One region of the Priestia sp. D51 genome, then DNA from elsewhere that is predicted to be linked to it. Evidence: riboswitches for the same ligand, from Rfam matches in the RefSeq annotation. Region 1 holds a riboswitch; the other holds the start of a gene.
The links. A riboswitch is a leader RNA that binds a small molecule or an ion and turns the genes downstream of it on or off. The one in region 1 is predicted to bind S-adenosylmethionine.
Positions count from the first base shown of each region.

Region 1 (8,080 bases):
TCCACTATGAAAGATCGACACACATTCAGCGACAATATTTTCTTTATGGATAACACAAACGCCTAATCCGTTTTTCAGAAAATGACTTTCTGATCCCCAGTAATCCACTATATATGATTCATTAAAATTCTTACTTTTTCTTAAAGCGTCGGAGTTAAAATCTTTTAACTCATAAAGATCGGGAAGATTATACTGAGAAGGAACTTTTGAAGGAACAAATCTATACTTAGAACGCATCATTTTCTTTAGGTAAGGTTGGAAAGTCTCGTCAAAAAAAGCCTCCCAGTCGGCCGATGGAGTAAAAACAGTAAAACGTTTTTCCTTACCATAAACATTCTCAACGAAGTAACGATAGAGAGAATTATTAAACACTAAGTCATTTCCTTGACCAAATACGTAATAGTCGCCTGCACGTATTCTAAGAAATCCTGATGTTGGCTTCATACTATTATTTACGTACACAGATCCTTCAATCACATGATTAACGACAGAAAAAGCAAATGTAGGAGTCTTAAATGATGCTTTTAAAATGTTGTGTATCTTATGATAATCTTTTGGTTCTAAACAATGCATTTGATCTCCCTCCTTAATAAAGTATTTGTTTATCTATTTCTTTCTAGTTAACACAAAACATGTCCTAGGCTATTTAAAAAATTAACTGCCGCTATCCTTCTTTAGTAAGTACATAAGAAGGATGTTGCAACCCCGTAGGTTTATAAAACTCATCATGCGTGTATTTAAACCCTAATTTATTAAGTAATTTTGCAGAGTCTCTATTTTTAGGATTATGCCCCGCAAATAAACTGTTTACCTCAAGGTTAGTAAAAGAGTAATCTATGACTGCTTGACTTGCTTCTTGAGCTATTCCCTTTCCCCAATAAGCACGTTTTAAGTGTATGCCAAACTCTAGAGTTTTACCTTGAATATTGTAAGGTCGCACACCGCAGCAACCTACATGTTCGTTCGTTTGGAGTAAAAAAACAGGCCAGTACTGAATGTTATGTTGACGATACATATCTATTTCTCTATCAAGTCTATTTCGTACTTCCTCGACAGACATTTTTCCATTTGCCACAATAAATTTCGTTACGTTTTCATCTCGCCAAAGAGAGTTTGCATATTTAACATCATCACTATGCCAAATGGAAAATCCTAACCTTTTCGTTTTCAAGAAATACTCTCTCATATACGTATCCTCTTCTCTTTTTACGTTTATATATTTGTTAATTAATACCACACAAGATTATTTTACTGTAAACTGAATACTATACTTTTTAGATTTACCAATATCTAATTTATTAAGATATCGTAAATCAACATTTTAATAGGAGGAACTTATGATATCACTTCATAGAAATTTAAAATTGCGTGATTTAGAAATCTTCCATGTATCAAGAAATGGAAGAATTATATCTTATGTAGTTATTGAAGACACTCGAAATCCATTTACAGAAGAAGATAAAAAACTAGATCCATTATGTTATATGGATGCAGAAGATATTGACGCGATTTTAAACGTTTTTAGGATTTCGATCATTAATGATGAAAAATTAAACGAAGAAGATTCAGACCTTATAACGTCGTTCTTTTCAGACTTTGTTAATAATACAAATTTAACAAACTTTATTATTAAGGAATACATTCAAGAAGATTTGTATGATCATGAAGTTAATCTAAAGTTCTTCAATAAAATATTAAAAAACGTAGGCTCAAATTATAGTATTGAAGAATTTGATGAAATCAACTGGATTTATTTATCTCAGGATTAAGACCGTGTACACAAACCACCCTCTTAGGCACACAGCAAAAAAGAGAACCCTTAGGGAAGTAAGAGTTCTGAAAAAGTCACTTTTATAGAATATGCAGCTTTTTATACATCCTTCATTTAGTTGATTTTTCATTAGGAGGACCAATTAAATCGATGAATTAAAAGTGCACCTCTTATTCATATGTTAGAACACATCAAAAGTATTATTTATATTTTAAAATATGTTATAGTTTAATTCCAATAATCGTTCATACTTGAATACGTGTGAATGAACCCTTGTAAAAAGCAGCCTCGCTTGCCAATGCCGAGGCTGCTTTTTCTTATTTCTTAAGGACTTTTGTCTTAAAAATGGATGTATGTCCTGCGAACAAATACTTAGAAATCACATATTATAGTGTATCTTCTAATTGAAGGAGGTATGCAATTATAGAAAACTTGGTTAGTTATATTAAAGAATTAGGCTTTCCAGTTGCGCTATCTTTTTACTTACTCGTGCGCATTGAAAGCAAATTAGATCGAATTACAGAACTGCTTCAAATTCTTATTGAAAAAAAGGACAAGCAATAAGCAGACTTCTGCTTTTATACCCAAAGCGAACTTGTACCTTCTTTTTCGAGATGCAGCACATCCACTTCTATTCCCCTATCGTATCCATGCTCTCCACCCGGAAGAACAACCAGCGCGTTTGCTGCAGCTAATGACGAAATAGCGCCTGACTTGTCCATGCCAACAGGCGTTACTAAGAGCCTTCCGCCTTCGTCTGTCATTTCTCCCCGTACCATTCTTGTGAATGCATTAGGCTCTTTAAAACGGCCGTTTAACACCGCTTTTGTTTTATGTAAATGAGGCGCCGGTGAATGTAAAAAGCTGCGAACAATCGGACGTACAAACAGTTCAAACCCGACATAGCAAGCAGATGGGTTTCCTGATAATCCAAACAGCAGCTGTCCGTTTCGTTCTGCGACTGTTGTGACGCTTCCCGGTCGCATCGCAATTTTGTTAAACAGCACATTGGCACCAAGCTTTTCATAAATAGCCGGCAAATAATCATAGTCACCAACGGATACCCCGCCGGTTGTCAGTAAAATATCCACTTCTTCAAGTGCTTTTTCTACCGCTTCATAGCAGCGGTCAAAATCATCTTCAAGCTTCCGTAAATATTTCGGAATTCCCCCGCTTCTTACGATTTGCGCAAGTGCCATATAAGAGTTGCTGTTGCGGATTTTTCCTGGCTCTAGCGGCTCGTTTACATCAAGCAGTTCACTTCCCGTTGTTAACACGCCAACCACCGGCTGCTTCACCACGGCTACATCCGCATAGCCAAACGTAGCTAAAAAAGCCGTGACGCCCGGATTAATGCGCGTTCCTTTTGAAACGAGCACGTCTCCTTTTTTTGTTTCTTCTCCTTTTAACGCAATGTGTTCCCACTTTGAAGCCCGCCTGCTTAACGCCATATACGTTTTGCCTTCTTTTTCATACGACTTCGTTACTTCAAGCATCACAACCGCATCACATGAATGAGGCACTTGCGCTCCTGTCATAATGCGCACTGCTTGAAACGGCTTTACTTCTTCTCCAAAAACAGAGCCAGCGCCGATTTCACCTACAACTTCGAACTCTACAGAATGTTCATTTGATACTTCTACGCAGTCTTGTGCTCGAACCGCAAAGCCGTCATAAAGCGATTTATTAAAATGAGGCACGTTTTGGTCGGCAATAATATCTTCTCCTAAATAGCGCCCGTAGCTTTCGGTGATCGATACGCGTTCGATGCTGCCTTTTCTTTTATATGTCATAATTTTTTCAATTGCTTCAGGAATTGAAATAGGTGTTCTGCTTTCTAACATACATTCTTCACTTCCTTTATGTCTGTTCACTTTTTACGCTATGGTGTAAAATCATAGCATATCTCACTATTTCTATCATACAACAAAATTTACTGAAAAAGGATGAAAACACCGATGTCTTCTTTTACACATTTTAATGACCAAGGCCGTGCCAATATGGTCGATATTAGCGAAAAATCTATCACTCGCCGCGTTGCAACAGCTCGTTCAAGCATACTCGTTAACAAAGAAATTCACGAAGCCATTGTAGAACATAAAATCGGAAAAGGCGATGTGCTTGCTGTGGCACAAGTAGCAGGGATTATGGCAGCAAAACGCACGTCTGACATTATTCCGATGTGTCACCCTCTTTTATTAAAAGGCGTAAACCTTTCATTTGACTGGGATACAAGCAATGACAAGTATCGTTTATTAATAGAAGCAACTGTTAAAACGGAAGGCTCAACGGGCGTTGAAATGGAAGCTTTAACTGCCGCTTCTGCCTGCGCTCTAACCGTTTATGATATGTGCAAAGCCATTGATAAAGGCATGATTATCGGCGAAACATATCTGCTTGAAAAATCAGGCGGCAAAAACGGTGACTACAAGCGTACGGAAGCGTAAAGGAGGTACATAATGAGCGCACATGAACATAAATCCAAAGCAACTCAGCCCGTTCGCTGCAAAGTCATTACGGTATCCGATACACGTACAAAAGAAACCGATAAAAGCGGCGCGCTAATGATCCAACTTCTGAAAGAACACGAGATGCAGGTCGCTTCCTATGAAATTGTAAAAGACGATCAAACGTCGATTCAACAAGCGATACTTGCCGGATGCAGTGCTGAGGACATTGACGTTGTTCTCACAAACGGCGGCACCGGCATTACAAAACGAGACGTCACAATTGAAGCCGTTCAAGCGCTGATTCATAAAGAAATCGTCGGGTTTGGCGAGCTGTTTCGCATGCTGAGCTACACCGAAGACATTGGCAGCGCAGCGATTATGAGCCGGGCAATTGCCGGGACGATTAACGAAAAAGCCGTTTTTTCTACACCAGGATCAAGCGGTGCTGTTCGCCTAGCTATGACCAAACTGATTTTGCCTGAACTTCGCCACGTTGTGTGGGAATTAAACCGCCAGCGCTAACAAAATGCCTATGCGCAAGCATAGGCATTTTCATTAATCATAGTCTTTATGTACCCACTCATCTTCTGGAATGCCTAAATCTTCTCCAGAAAAACGCTCTTCTTTAAACGGATCTCCTCTAAGATGAAAGCCGTTTTGCTCCCAAAAGCCCGGATGGTTTTCATCAATAGCTTCAAAGCCCCGAAGCCATTTGACACTTTTCCAAAAGTACAAATGCGGCACAACCAATCGCAGCGGATATCCATGCTTAGGTATAAGCGGCTCTCCGTTAAAGGAATGAGCGAGAAGAATATCGTCTCTCAGTAAATCTTTTACTTCAATATTTGACGTATAGTCATTATCTCCGTGCAGCATGATGTATTTACTTTTCAACTCCACGCCAACTGCTTTTAAAAAGTCTGCAAACAGCACGCCCGTAAATTCATTATCAAGTCTTGTCCATCTCGTTACGCAGTGAATATCACATTTAACCGTTGTTTGAGGCATGTTCAATATATCTTGATACGAAAGCATCACTTCTTTGTCTACCAACCCAAACACGCGAAGCGTCCACTCCTCTAAGTTATAATCCGGCACATCGCCTTCGTGTAAAATGGGAAAGCGCTCTGTTACTACCTGACCCGGAGGCACTCGTCCTTCATACTTTGGATCAATTTCCGGTGTTTTCATTCGTTTAATACGGTCTGCTTTGTTCAAATTATCACCTCGTTGTTTTTTGTACATAAAAAGCCCTTCCTTAAATAAATAAGGAAGAGCTTTGTTTCAGCTTCTTCCTTATCTCTAAGAGCGATACACTCTTAAGGATTTGGCACCATTCTGTCATAGACAGCGGTTGCCGGGTTTCACAGGGCCAGTCCCTCCACCTCTCTTGATAAGGAAACAAATTGTATTTGTTTTATGTAATAAAGTCAGTATTAAGCTTTTTGTCATAATTGTCAATATTATTTTTCTTTTCCGCACAAAAAACTTTAAAAACAGATAGAGTTATAAGGTTTTAGTCTACTAAGTATGTAAAGCCTTTACCCTTCTCCATCAATCATCGTATACTTCCTAGCAAAGCGCTTGTAGTAAATTTGCTCATCCTCTTGTCCATTGTTAAAAACAAGTCGGTTATGATCAATATCTTTCTCTTTTAACACATAGCCTTTTTCATTCATCAGTTGAATATATTCATCTAAATGTCCTTTTTTCACCATATAGTAAAGAACATTATCTGAATCCGTAGTCTTTGCTACATCTTGACTTCCCACTTCTAACTTGAATACGGCTGTTGCTGTTTGAATGGGACGGTAGTCTCCAAACACCTTTTCCCAGTTTAGTAGCAGCAGCGCGCCGAAGATTATGATACATCCTCCAGCGGCTACGGTTAGTACAAATCGTTTTGACACTTCTTTCTCTCCTTTACATTCTTTTTCTTCTATTTAACACAACAGATTGCCCTAAACTTGTTTTGACTCCAAGCCCTAGATACACAGCAGCACCTAAAGCTATTGAAATACAAGACGTGCTACTCGCAAGTGAAGATGCAGACAGCTTATTTTCCAGAAAATAGTGAGAAGCATAATTGCCAATAAGCACAGCGGCTGACATCACACTTACTAATAAAACAGGAGTCAACGCGGCTTTTCCTAGTGATTGAACTCGGTAAGAAATGGATTTTTCAATTAAATAAAAGTTATAGATAACCGATACACCATATCCTCCGTACGTCGCGACAACAGGTCCAATTTCTTTTAAGCTTGAAACCAACAGTACGTTTAATACTATCTTCACAACAATACCTAAGCCCAAGCCAAAAATTAATTTCTTTTGCTGATTAATTCCTTGAAGAATCGCGGCTGTTACGGTAAAAAGAGCAAATAAAATGGCAGCAGGCGCATACCATTGTAAAACAACTCCACCGATTTCAGGACTGTTTTTCGCTCCAAAGATCATCATATATACCGGCTTACCCAATAAACAAAGCCCCACCGCAGAAGGAAGAGTAAAAAACAACAGCAGCTGCAGCGTTTTTGTAATCTTTCCTTTTACTTCTCGTAAATTTCCTTGCACAAAAGAAGATGTAATACCCGGAATCAGCGACATGCTGAAGGCAGTTGCTAGCGATACCGGCACCATTACTAAAATTTGCGCTAACCCAATGACAGAGTTAATCGTTTCAGCTTTAGCTTGTCCATACCCTATTGATTGAAAAAGCATGTTAATCGTAAACGTATCAATATTTTGATAGATTGGAATAGCTAAACCAACTAATACAAACGGAACAGCGTACGTCACAAGCTCTTTGAACATTAAAGAGAACGGAACAGATTTATTATTCTTTCCGCTATCCACTTCCTTCATAATCAGCCGCTTGCGTTTTAGATACGTCGCACCGAGAATCCCTATACCCCCTAAGCCTCCAATAAACGCTCCAAACGTACCAATTCCAACAGCTTTTGTCATCGTGCTATGAAAGAGATGAATAACAGCGTATGCTCCTGCTAAAATAAACAGCACACGCACTATTTGTTCAATAATTGTACTTAGCGCGGATGGTCCCATGGACTGGTTACCTTGAAAGTAGCCTCGTAATAGACTCATAGGTGGGATAATAATTAAAGCAAAGCTCACCATTCGAATCACGTATACCACGTCTTTTTGACTATTTCCTGAGGAATCTTTTCCGTTAATCACTAGCTCAGCGAGCGAAGGCGCCATGGTATAGAGGACTAAAAATCCTATTATGCCTGTTATCGTCATTAATAGAAGGCCTGCTTTTAATAGATCTTGCCCTGCCCTGTAGTTTCCAAGACCGTTATATTTCGATACATACTTCGAAACAGCAAGCGGAAGACCCATTGTCGATAAGCTTAGCATCAAGGTATATGGACCGTATGCATACTTATAAAGCGCGTAACCTGACGTTCCGACTAGCGCTGTAAACGGAATAATATAAATAAAACCCAAAATCTTTGTTAGCAAAGAAGACGCTGTTAACAAAAGCGTACCTCTCATCAAATTTTTTTCCATACATCAAAACTCCAGAAATAGATATTATATTTTTAACAAATACTTGATTTATTGTATCATAATTACAATTATTATCCAGTTTTTTATAAAGCATTAGAACTTTCTTCATATTACGTTTTTTTACCTAATAAAGGAATATAAACCACTCTTTTCACCTATGAGAAATGAATCGTTTTTACTTTTCACCTTACCTGACGTTTATATTCTGAAAGGCGTGTTACATTATATATATCAGTTACCAACTCAACTAAGACTCCTTGACCATTCTGGCCTACCTTCTCTTTTAGGTAGACTGAGATTGCTAAATCGTTATATATAGGAGGAA
Region 1 is NZ_JBLTIR010000001.1:1,088,600-1,096,679, reverse strand. Features, by position in the region: gene ACNHOZ_RS05730 (GNAT family N-acetyltransferase) at 1-573, opposite strand, end outside; gene ACNHOZ_RS05725 (GNAT family N-acetyltransferase) at 665-1,186, opposite strand; gene ACNHOZ_RS05720 (hypothetical protein) at 1,338-1,769, shown strand; gene ACNHOZ_RS05715 (YvrJ family protein) at 2,204-2,335, shown strand; gene ACNHOZ_RS05710 (molybdopterin molybdotransferase MoeA) at 2,350-3,615, opposite strand; gene moaC (cyclic pyranopterin monophosphate synthase MoaC) at 3,730-4,218, shown strand; gene ACNHOZ_RS05700 (MogA/MoaB family molybdenum cofactor biosynthesis protein) at 4,231-4,743, shown strand; gene ACNHOZ_RS05695 (sulfite oxidase-like oxidoreductase) at 4,777-5,439, opposite strand; SAM riboswitch class I at 5,515-5,621, opposite strand; gene ACNHOZ_RS05690 (hypothetical protein) at 5,763-6,131, opposite strand; gene ACNHOZ_RS05685 (putative polysaccharide biosynthesis protein) at 6,145-7,755, opposite strand.

Region 2 (8,080 bases), on a different contig from region 1:
TTTTCCCGCAGGAGTCTTCGCCTTGCCCTTCAGTCGACTGCTAGAAGGAACGAAACAGATGAAGCTTTATTCAAGTAACAAAAAAACGAACCACTCATCAAACATGTTGATCAATGACTCGTTTTTTACTTGGGCTAAGACCCTTTTGTCCCAGCCTCACTTTTATTAAAGCGGTTATATGAACTCAAGCTGAGGCTTTGGCTTAATGGCATTAAATTATTTCATTATCTATCACCCGGAGCAGGGTGGTCTACACCTTTGACATGATGCCGATGCTGGTTGTCTTCGCTGGTATAAAAGTCATAATAGTGAACATGCATACCGTTGCCAATTGGAATAGCTGGACCAGAGTAGGCTTTGTAATGATGTGTATGTCCGTCTTCAAACACAACGTAGCCCTCTGTATAGTGAATGTGGCTTCCATCCTCGCTTTGAATTGGAGGAGACGTTACATCGAGACACTGATGGACATGTCCTGACGCAACAGAAGTGTAGTCCACTGAGCCATGATTATGATGAGGAACAAACCCTGAAATAAAATCATCTTTGCCTATTTTTTTCATTTTACTTCCTCCTATAAATTCAATTTTTAAAAAACTGTTTAAGTAAATTATTTAAATGGGCATCTGAATTTCTCTTTTTAGTTAAATTCAAAAATACATGCTATTGATATGAACAAAGAAAAATAAATATGACTTTTGCTAATAAGGATTTATCAAATGGGTAGTTTTCTTGTGCGTTTGCCGTTTCTATTTAATAACTTTCACATATATTTATTAAGAAAGGACAAGTTATTATAAGAGAGGAAGTCAGCATAATGAGTTGGGAAAATAAAAAGAGTCTATGTCAGGAGTTTGCGAGAATTCTAGGTGGACAAGGCAGTTTAGATGAAAATGGCGTTTGTTTAGTACAAAAGTTTCGTACGATTCGTTTTAAAATTTTAGGGCGTCCAACACGCTCTCCATTAGTTACCCCTCAATTTTTCACTTTTGAAGATTTAGATAGCAAAGGAAGAGCGCTAAATCTAGGTGAAACCGTGCTTTTGCAAGAAGAGGTAAATCCATTATTAACGGAGCTTAGAAAAAGAGATATTAAGGTTACGGCCGTTCACAACCATTGGCTATTTGAAGAACCGAGAGCAATGTATATGCACTTTGAATCCGTAGAACCACCGTTAGATTTTGCACGAAAAGTAAGAGAAGCGTTTAGAGTACTAAAAGGATAAAAAGCAGTTTTTTATAGAATCAGTTTAGTCTTACTTACTGCTTTTAAAATTAGATTAATAAAACTTTAAACATGTATATTATATATTGGTTTATAAAATGAGTTTGAATGAACCTATCAGGTTAACTAATTTTTGAGCAGTAAGACTCTTGTATCAAAATAAAAAAAGCACGCGTTCGCCGCGTGCTTTTTTTATGTATAAACTTAAAATGCGTTTAGGGTGTTATCGCTTAACCACTGTTTGCGTTCAGCTGCATCTTCGAATAACTCATCTGCATTTGTAAATTGAGAAGCAATGACATATTCAATTGTTGCAAGAGGAGCTGTTAGCAAACGCCAGTTTAATACGATTGTATTATCTTGAGTCGTAGCGTATTCTTCACCCAACTCGTCCCACTTAACAGATTCAGGAGCATTGTCAGCTGCTTTTTTAACAGATTTCAAAGCTTCTTGGAATTTTTCACCTGCGCGGCCTTGGTACCATTCTGTTAATAGTTGTCCAATACCTTCATTTGTTTGCTGCTCGTTCCAGCTTTCAGGTACTGTAGCAATGAATTTTGCACGGAATGTCATTTCAGCTTTTGCTACATCTCCACGAACGATGTTTAAGCGGTATTGACGCCCTAGGTAAGGGAATTTGTCTCCCTCTTCAAAAGAACCAGTTTTAGCTGCAGAAGCTGCTGCTTTAGGAGCCTCTTTTTTAGCTGTTTCTTTTTTTACTGCTTCTTTCTTTGGAGCAGCTGGCTTTTCCTCAGCTGGTTGTGAACCGTTTAGTTGTTTTAAAATCCATGTTGCTTTGCGTGCGATGATTGAACGCACATTGTTTTCATTAAGACCTCTTGGGATAATAACTTTTACCCCTTCTTTGTCACAAATTTGCACCGTGATATCGGTTCTATTTGGAACGACTTCAATTTTGTAGTCAATTGTTTGATTGCCTGTTTGATACGTATACATAAAATTTTTCGTACTCCTTTCTACAAATCTTCATTTTATAAGCAAAGGTAGAGTTTGGTCAAATGAAAGAATAATCAGACAGTTATCAACTGCTGTTGCAGCGCCTTGCAGGAAGATATGTATTCCAATATTTAGTGGGAAAGCGCCAATAATAATTGTTTCAATTCTTCTTTAGTTTTTACAAAAAAATATAAAAATATGCCGATACTACTAATATAGATTAGACATTCTATGTCTTTAGATTGTATAGGGAATGAAAAAATGAAAAAAGCTTTTCAAAGTTTACGCATGAAAATGCTATGTATGATTGCAGCCATGATGGCCATAACATCTACTGTAATTGAAGTAACCAATTATTATCTTATTGTGAAACAAGAGCAAGCAGCTTCGATTACGCTAGTGATTACATTTCTGTTTGTTTCTTTTACAACTACCGTGTTCTATTTTATCATACGTCGCTACATAATTGCGGTTGAAAATTTGTCAAAAACAATGAAAGGGATTTCAAACGGCGATTTATCTGTAGATGTTGTTCCTTTGAAAGGGAAAAATGAGATTAGTACACTCATATCTTCATTTAATGAAATGATGACTCACATGAGAATGCTGCGTCAGAAAATAAGTAAAACAAAGAGCACGGTCAGTCATTCCTCAGAGCAATTGCTTGTAAGCATGGAGGAAACAAAAACAGCTGTGACAGAAGTTACGATGTCTATTCAAGAAATTGCTGCGGGTTCTGATAAGCAGTTGCTAAGTGTGGTTGAAACCGAGCAAGCTATGGTGGATATGGCCAAGCTGCTTCAGAAAATCACTGATCATTCTTCAAAGGTACAACAATCGATGAACAGAGCCTCTGAACATGCTTCTACCGGAAATGTTGTGGTGAAAGATGTGACGAATCAAATGAATAAAATCTATGAAACCGTTAAGATATCGACCAGTGAAGTAAAGGGACTCGAAGATCGTTCCGCAGAGATTGGCCGCATTATTAATACAATTACAAGAATTGCTGAACAAACAAATCTTCTTGCACTTAATGCTGCTATTGAAGCTGCAAGGGCTGGAGAACATGGAAAAGGTTTTGCTGTAGTGGCAGGGGAAGTACGTAAGCTAGCGGAAGAATCTAAAACGTCCGCTATACAAATCAGTCATTTGTTAAAAGAAATTGAAGTACAGGCAAAGCGGGCTTATCAAAACATGGAAGTGAATACGGAAGAAGTCACGCTTGGTATTGCCACTGTCGAAGATGTAACACAGCAGTTTTCCACAATTATGGAAGATGTCTTTGCCGCTCAAGAACAAATGAACAAAATGACAAAAGCAACAGGAGAGATTGATGGGTATTCGTTCAAAGTAATGGAGTCCGTCATGACCCTTTCGGAGGTTGCTAAACAAGCAGCTGCTTACGCTGAAGAAGTAGCTGCGGCTTCACAAGAAGAGTTAGCATCTATAGAAGAACTTGTGATGTTGGCCGCTAATTTAAAAGCTACGGTAAGTGAGTCCTGAAGTCTATCTTGATATGTACGTAATACGCGCAGTTTTCTGCGTGTATTCGTTTTATTTATATCTTTTATAGAAAACGATAAATAGAATTGACACTCTATAAAAGCAGTTGTATAGTGAGTACGCAAGGCGGCAGTCTGCCTTTTTTAATTCTTAGTAAACTTATAAGTTAAATAAAATATTTAAGTACTATATAAGGAGACAAAGAGATGAAAAATGAATTCCGTTTGGCAACAAATGACGACGCGGATAACTTATTGAACTTAACTCTACAAGCATATAAGCCTATTCGAGAGCTAGGCATTCCTTTCTTAGCAGCTACTGCTGATCTTGCCCTCGTTAAGAAAAATATTTCTCAAAACCTTTGCTATGTATATGAAGAAGATAAAAGAATCGCTGCCACTGTATCTATACGAATGCCTTGGGGAGAACATCCAGGTCCTTTTGCTGTTCCGCACTTTTGGTGGTTTGCAGTGGACCCGTCGTTTGCCAGGAAAGGCGTTGGATCTAAGCTGCTTCATCTAGTAGAGGAAGAGGTAATAAAGAATACGTTTAAATCGCCAGGTGTGTCTTTAGGAACAGCAAAAGAACATCCTTGGTTAGTTGAGATGTATGAACGAAAAGGATATGTTCAAGCTAAAGAAAAGCACCTTGCACAAGGCTATACGACCGTATTTCTTTATAAAAAATTCAATGAGGTACACTCTTTGTCGTAAAAGATAGAGAAGTGGTCTAAATTAAGAAATGTGAAAGAGTGATAAATATGACAGATCAATTACTACTAAATACGCTAATAGACATACGCCGTGAGCTGCACCGGTTTCCAGAGCTTTCAATGAAAGAATATGAAACAACTAAACGTATTAAAAAGTGGTTAAAGCACTACGATATTTCTATAGCGGATGCATTCCATTTAGACGTGGGAGCAGTAGCGGAAATTGTGGGAGGAAAGCCGGGACCTACTATCGCTATTCGAGCTGATATTGATGCGCTGCCAATTGAAGAAAAAACCAATCTGCCATTTGCTTCTGAAGTGAACGGTGTTATGCACGCATGCGGACATGATTTTCATACGGCTTCTATAATCGGAGCAGCCATTCTTCTCAAAGAGCGTCAGCAGGAGCTTTGCGGTACGGTTCGATTTATCTTTCAACCGGCCGAAGAAACGGCTTCTGGGGCAAAAATGCTCGTTGAAAAAGGTGTGCTCGAAGGAGTAGAAGCGATATTTGGAATGCATAACAAACCGAATCTTCCTGTAGGAACCATTGGTGTCAAATCGGGACCTTTAATGGCAAGCGTTGATCGTTTTGAAATTGACGTCAAAGGAGTAGGCGGTCACGCAGGTATTCCAGAAAAAACAGTAGATCCGATTGCTGCTGCTGGTCAAATTGTTACTAGTTTACAAACCATTGTCAGCCGTAATCTCAGCCCATTTCAAAATGTTGTTGTCAGCATAACTCGAATCCACGGAGGGAGCTCGTGGAACGTCATTCCTGACAAAGTAACGCTTGAAGGAACAGTGCGTACCTTTCAAGAAGAAGCGAGAGAAAAAATACCGGCTCTTATGAAACGAACTGCTGAAGGGATTGGAGCAGCTTTCGGCGCTTCAGTAGACGTTAAATGGTATCCGTATCTTCCTGTAGTAAACAATGATGATACGCTGGAAAAATTGGTTATTAACGCTGCAGAGAATCTTAGTTATCAAGTGGTAGAAGCTGAACAATCGCCTGGAGGAGAAGATTTTGCCGTATATCAGCAGCGTGTACCAGGATTTTTTGTATGGATGGGTACGGCTGGAGAATATGAATGGCACCATCCTTCTTTTTCATTAAATGAAGAGGCATTACTTGTAGCAGCTTCTTATTTTGCTAATCTAAGCTTTGACTTTTTGAATTCATTCCATTACCAAAAAAATTAAAATATTTTTATTTTTCTATTTACGCGGATGGAATTGTTTGATAAAATAAATTTTAAATTAAAAAAGTTATCACGAGTGGACGAGAGATCTGGCTCTTTGACTCCACAGCAACCTACGAATGTAAGGTGCTCCTACCAGCAAAGCATGTGCTTTGGGTGATAAAACGGGTGAAAAACTCATTTTGCATCTAAGCAAAATGAGTTTTTTTTATTTTTCTAAAAGGAGAGGGTTTTATGAGTCATACAGCAGTTGCAGCACATACAGGAGAGAAAGCATTAAAGGAAGCCGTAAAATTATTAGGAAAGCATTATCAAGTAGCATATCGTGAATTAGAAACATTTTATGAAATTGTGGTCGAAAACCATGTTCGTACATATGCTGTAGGCATAGATATTAAAGATGTACAAAAAGCAAATGAACTAGAAATTTATTCATCATGCTGTTCCAAGCTTGAGCGAGTAGGCTGTCTTTTATAGAAGTCTGCTCGCGCCTCTATTTTTAAAGTGTTTTTAAATAGAAAGCATGTTTTTTGACAATTGAAGAATCTGGTGGGTATAATCATTACTCACTAGGTTTTAAAATTAATCATAAATTGTCGAAATTTTTACACAAATTAAAGGTTACATTCGAAATGAATTGTGGTATGTTATAAAACAAGAATATTTTATGAAAGGAGCATTGAAATGGAAATGTCTCTTGAACATGGAAACGATGCAGGAAGCGAACAGCTTATTGATCGTATCCTAGACTTTTTAGAAGATGACGAAAAGTAAAAAAAAAGAGTGTGCGGTGCTAGCCCTAGCCGCGCACTCTTTTTTTATCATGTGCGTCAAGGCGGCGCATACTATGATACATAGGGATAGAATGAAAGGGTCTCTGTCAAAGGGATTGACGAATCGTTTTGTTTGATGGAAAATTTAGAAAAAGGAAAGAGATGAAGGGTATGTCGAACAAAACATCTTTGTATCAAACAAAAGAACAGTTAAAGAAGCTTGTAAGCGAATTGGTTTCTATACCTAGCGTGACAGGAACGATGGCAGAAGTGGAAATGGCTGAATCGATAGCGTCGTATTTATTGAAGCTGCCTTACTTCCAAAAAAACGAGCAAGTTGAGCTTCATTCAACAGGAGACGGGCGATCGATTGTCACAGCTTTTGTTGAAGGGAAAAATACGAATAAAACAGTTGTATTAGTCAGTCATTACGATGTAGTGGATGTACAAGATTATGGACAGTGGAAAAAGGATGCTTTTCACGCTGATACGTTAACGAGTACTTTTTATAATGATATGGAACAAGTTCCGGCGCACGTACAAAAAGATATGATAAAAGGAGACTGGCTTTTTGGCCGAGGAACGATGGACATGAAAGCAGGTATTGCTCTGCATATCAGTATGATTGAACGAGCATGCAACGGAGAGTTTGACGGAAACATCCTGCTTCTGTCGGTACCGGATGAAGAAGTAAATTCGCTCGGAATGAGAAAAGCAGTGCCTGTTCTTTTAGAACTTGCGTGCAAACATCAGCTGGATTTTTCTCTCATGCTAAATGCAGAACCAGTATTCAGCCGCTATCCTGGTGATCAAACGAACTATGTGTACTCAGGATCGATTGGGAAGATCATGCCAAGCTTTTTGTGTTATGGAAAAGAAACTCATGTAGGGGAACCGCTAGCTGGTTTGAATGCTAATTTACTAGCTTCTTATTTAACAAAAGAAATAGAATTAAACGTTGATTTTTGCGAAAAAGTAAGAGATGAAACGAGTCCACCTCCTACTGTGCTGATACAAAAAGATTTAAAAGAAGAGTATTCCGTTCAAGTTCCGCACTCTGCCGTTGTATTATTTAATTTATTTATGTTAAACCGCTCTCTTAAAGAAGTAACAGATCTGCTGTTGAAATCGGCTGACAAAGCGGCTTTGAATGTAAAAAAACATTATAACAAAGCTGCTCGGCAGTACGCTGTGGGAATGGAGGGTTCATCTCTTGACGTGAACGTATGGACGTATGAAGAACTTTATACTCATGCAGTCAAACAGCACGGTGAAAAATATGTGCAAGAAATGGAAGCGGCACTTTTGGCACAAGAAGATGATGACAGAAATAAAACCATTAAATTAGTAAACTCTTTAGCTGGTTTATGTAAAGAAGCAGCTCCGATGATAGTCTTATTTTTTACGCCGCCTTTTTACCCGGCCGTTTGTTCACATGATGATCTCTTTGTACAAAAGATTTTGTCAAACGTACAGGCAACTGCCAAAGAGCAATTCCAAGTGGAGCTAGTTGAACAAAGTTATTTTGGTGGAATTTCGGATTTAAGCTATGCCAGCCTGCAGCACCCGCTTCATACATTTAACACGTTAGTAGCCAATATGCCTCTATGGAATAAAGGATATCATATCCCGCTAGAAGAGCTAGAGGAGCTCAAGATGCCGGTGCTGAACATTGGACCGCTGGGAAGAGATGCGCATCAATGGAC
Region 2 is NZ_JBLTIR010000003.1:615,673-623,752, forward strand. Features, by position in the region: gene ACNHOZ_RS14970 (YmaF family protein) at 225-563, opposite strand; gene ACNHOZ_RS14975 (DUF1259 domain-containing protein) at 818-1,225, shown strand; gene ACNHOZ_RS14980 (M48 family metallopeptidase) at 1,429-2,181, opposite strand; gene ACNHOZ_RS14985 (methyl-accepting chemotaxis protein) at 2,443-3,687, shown strand; gene ACNHOZ_RS14990 (GNAT family N-acetyltransferase) at 3,894-4,400, shown strand; gene ACNHOZ_RS14995 (amidohydrolase) at 4,448-5,602, shown strand; SAM riboswitch class I at 5,666-5,767, shown strand; gene ACNHOZ_RS15000 (hypothetical protein) at 5,836-6,078, shown strand; gene ACNHOZ_RS15005 (M20/M25/M40 family metallo-hydrolase) at 6,546-8,080, shown strand, end outside.
Region 2: linked by a shared signal. The riboswitch ahead of ACNHOZ_RS15000 (hypothetical protein) and the one ahead of ACNHOZ_RS05695 (sulfite oxidase-like oxidoreductase) in region 1 are both predicted to bind S-adenosylmethionine.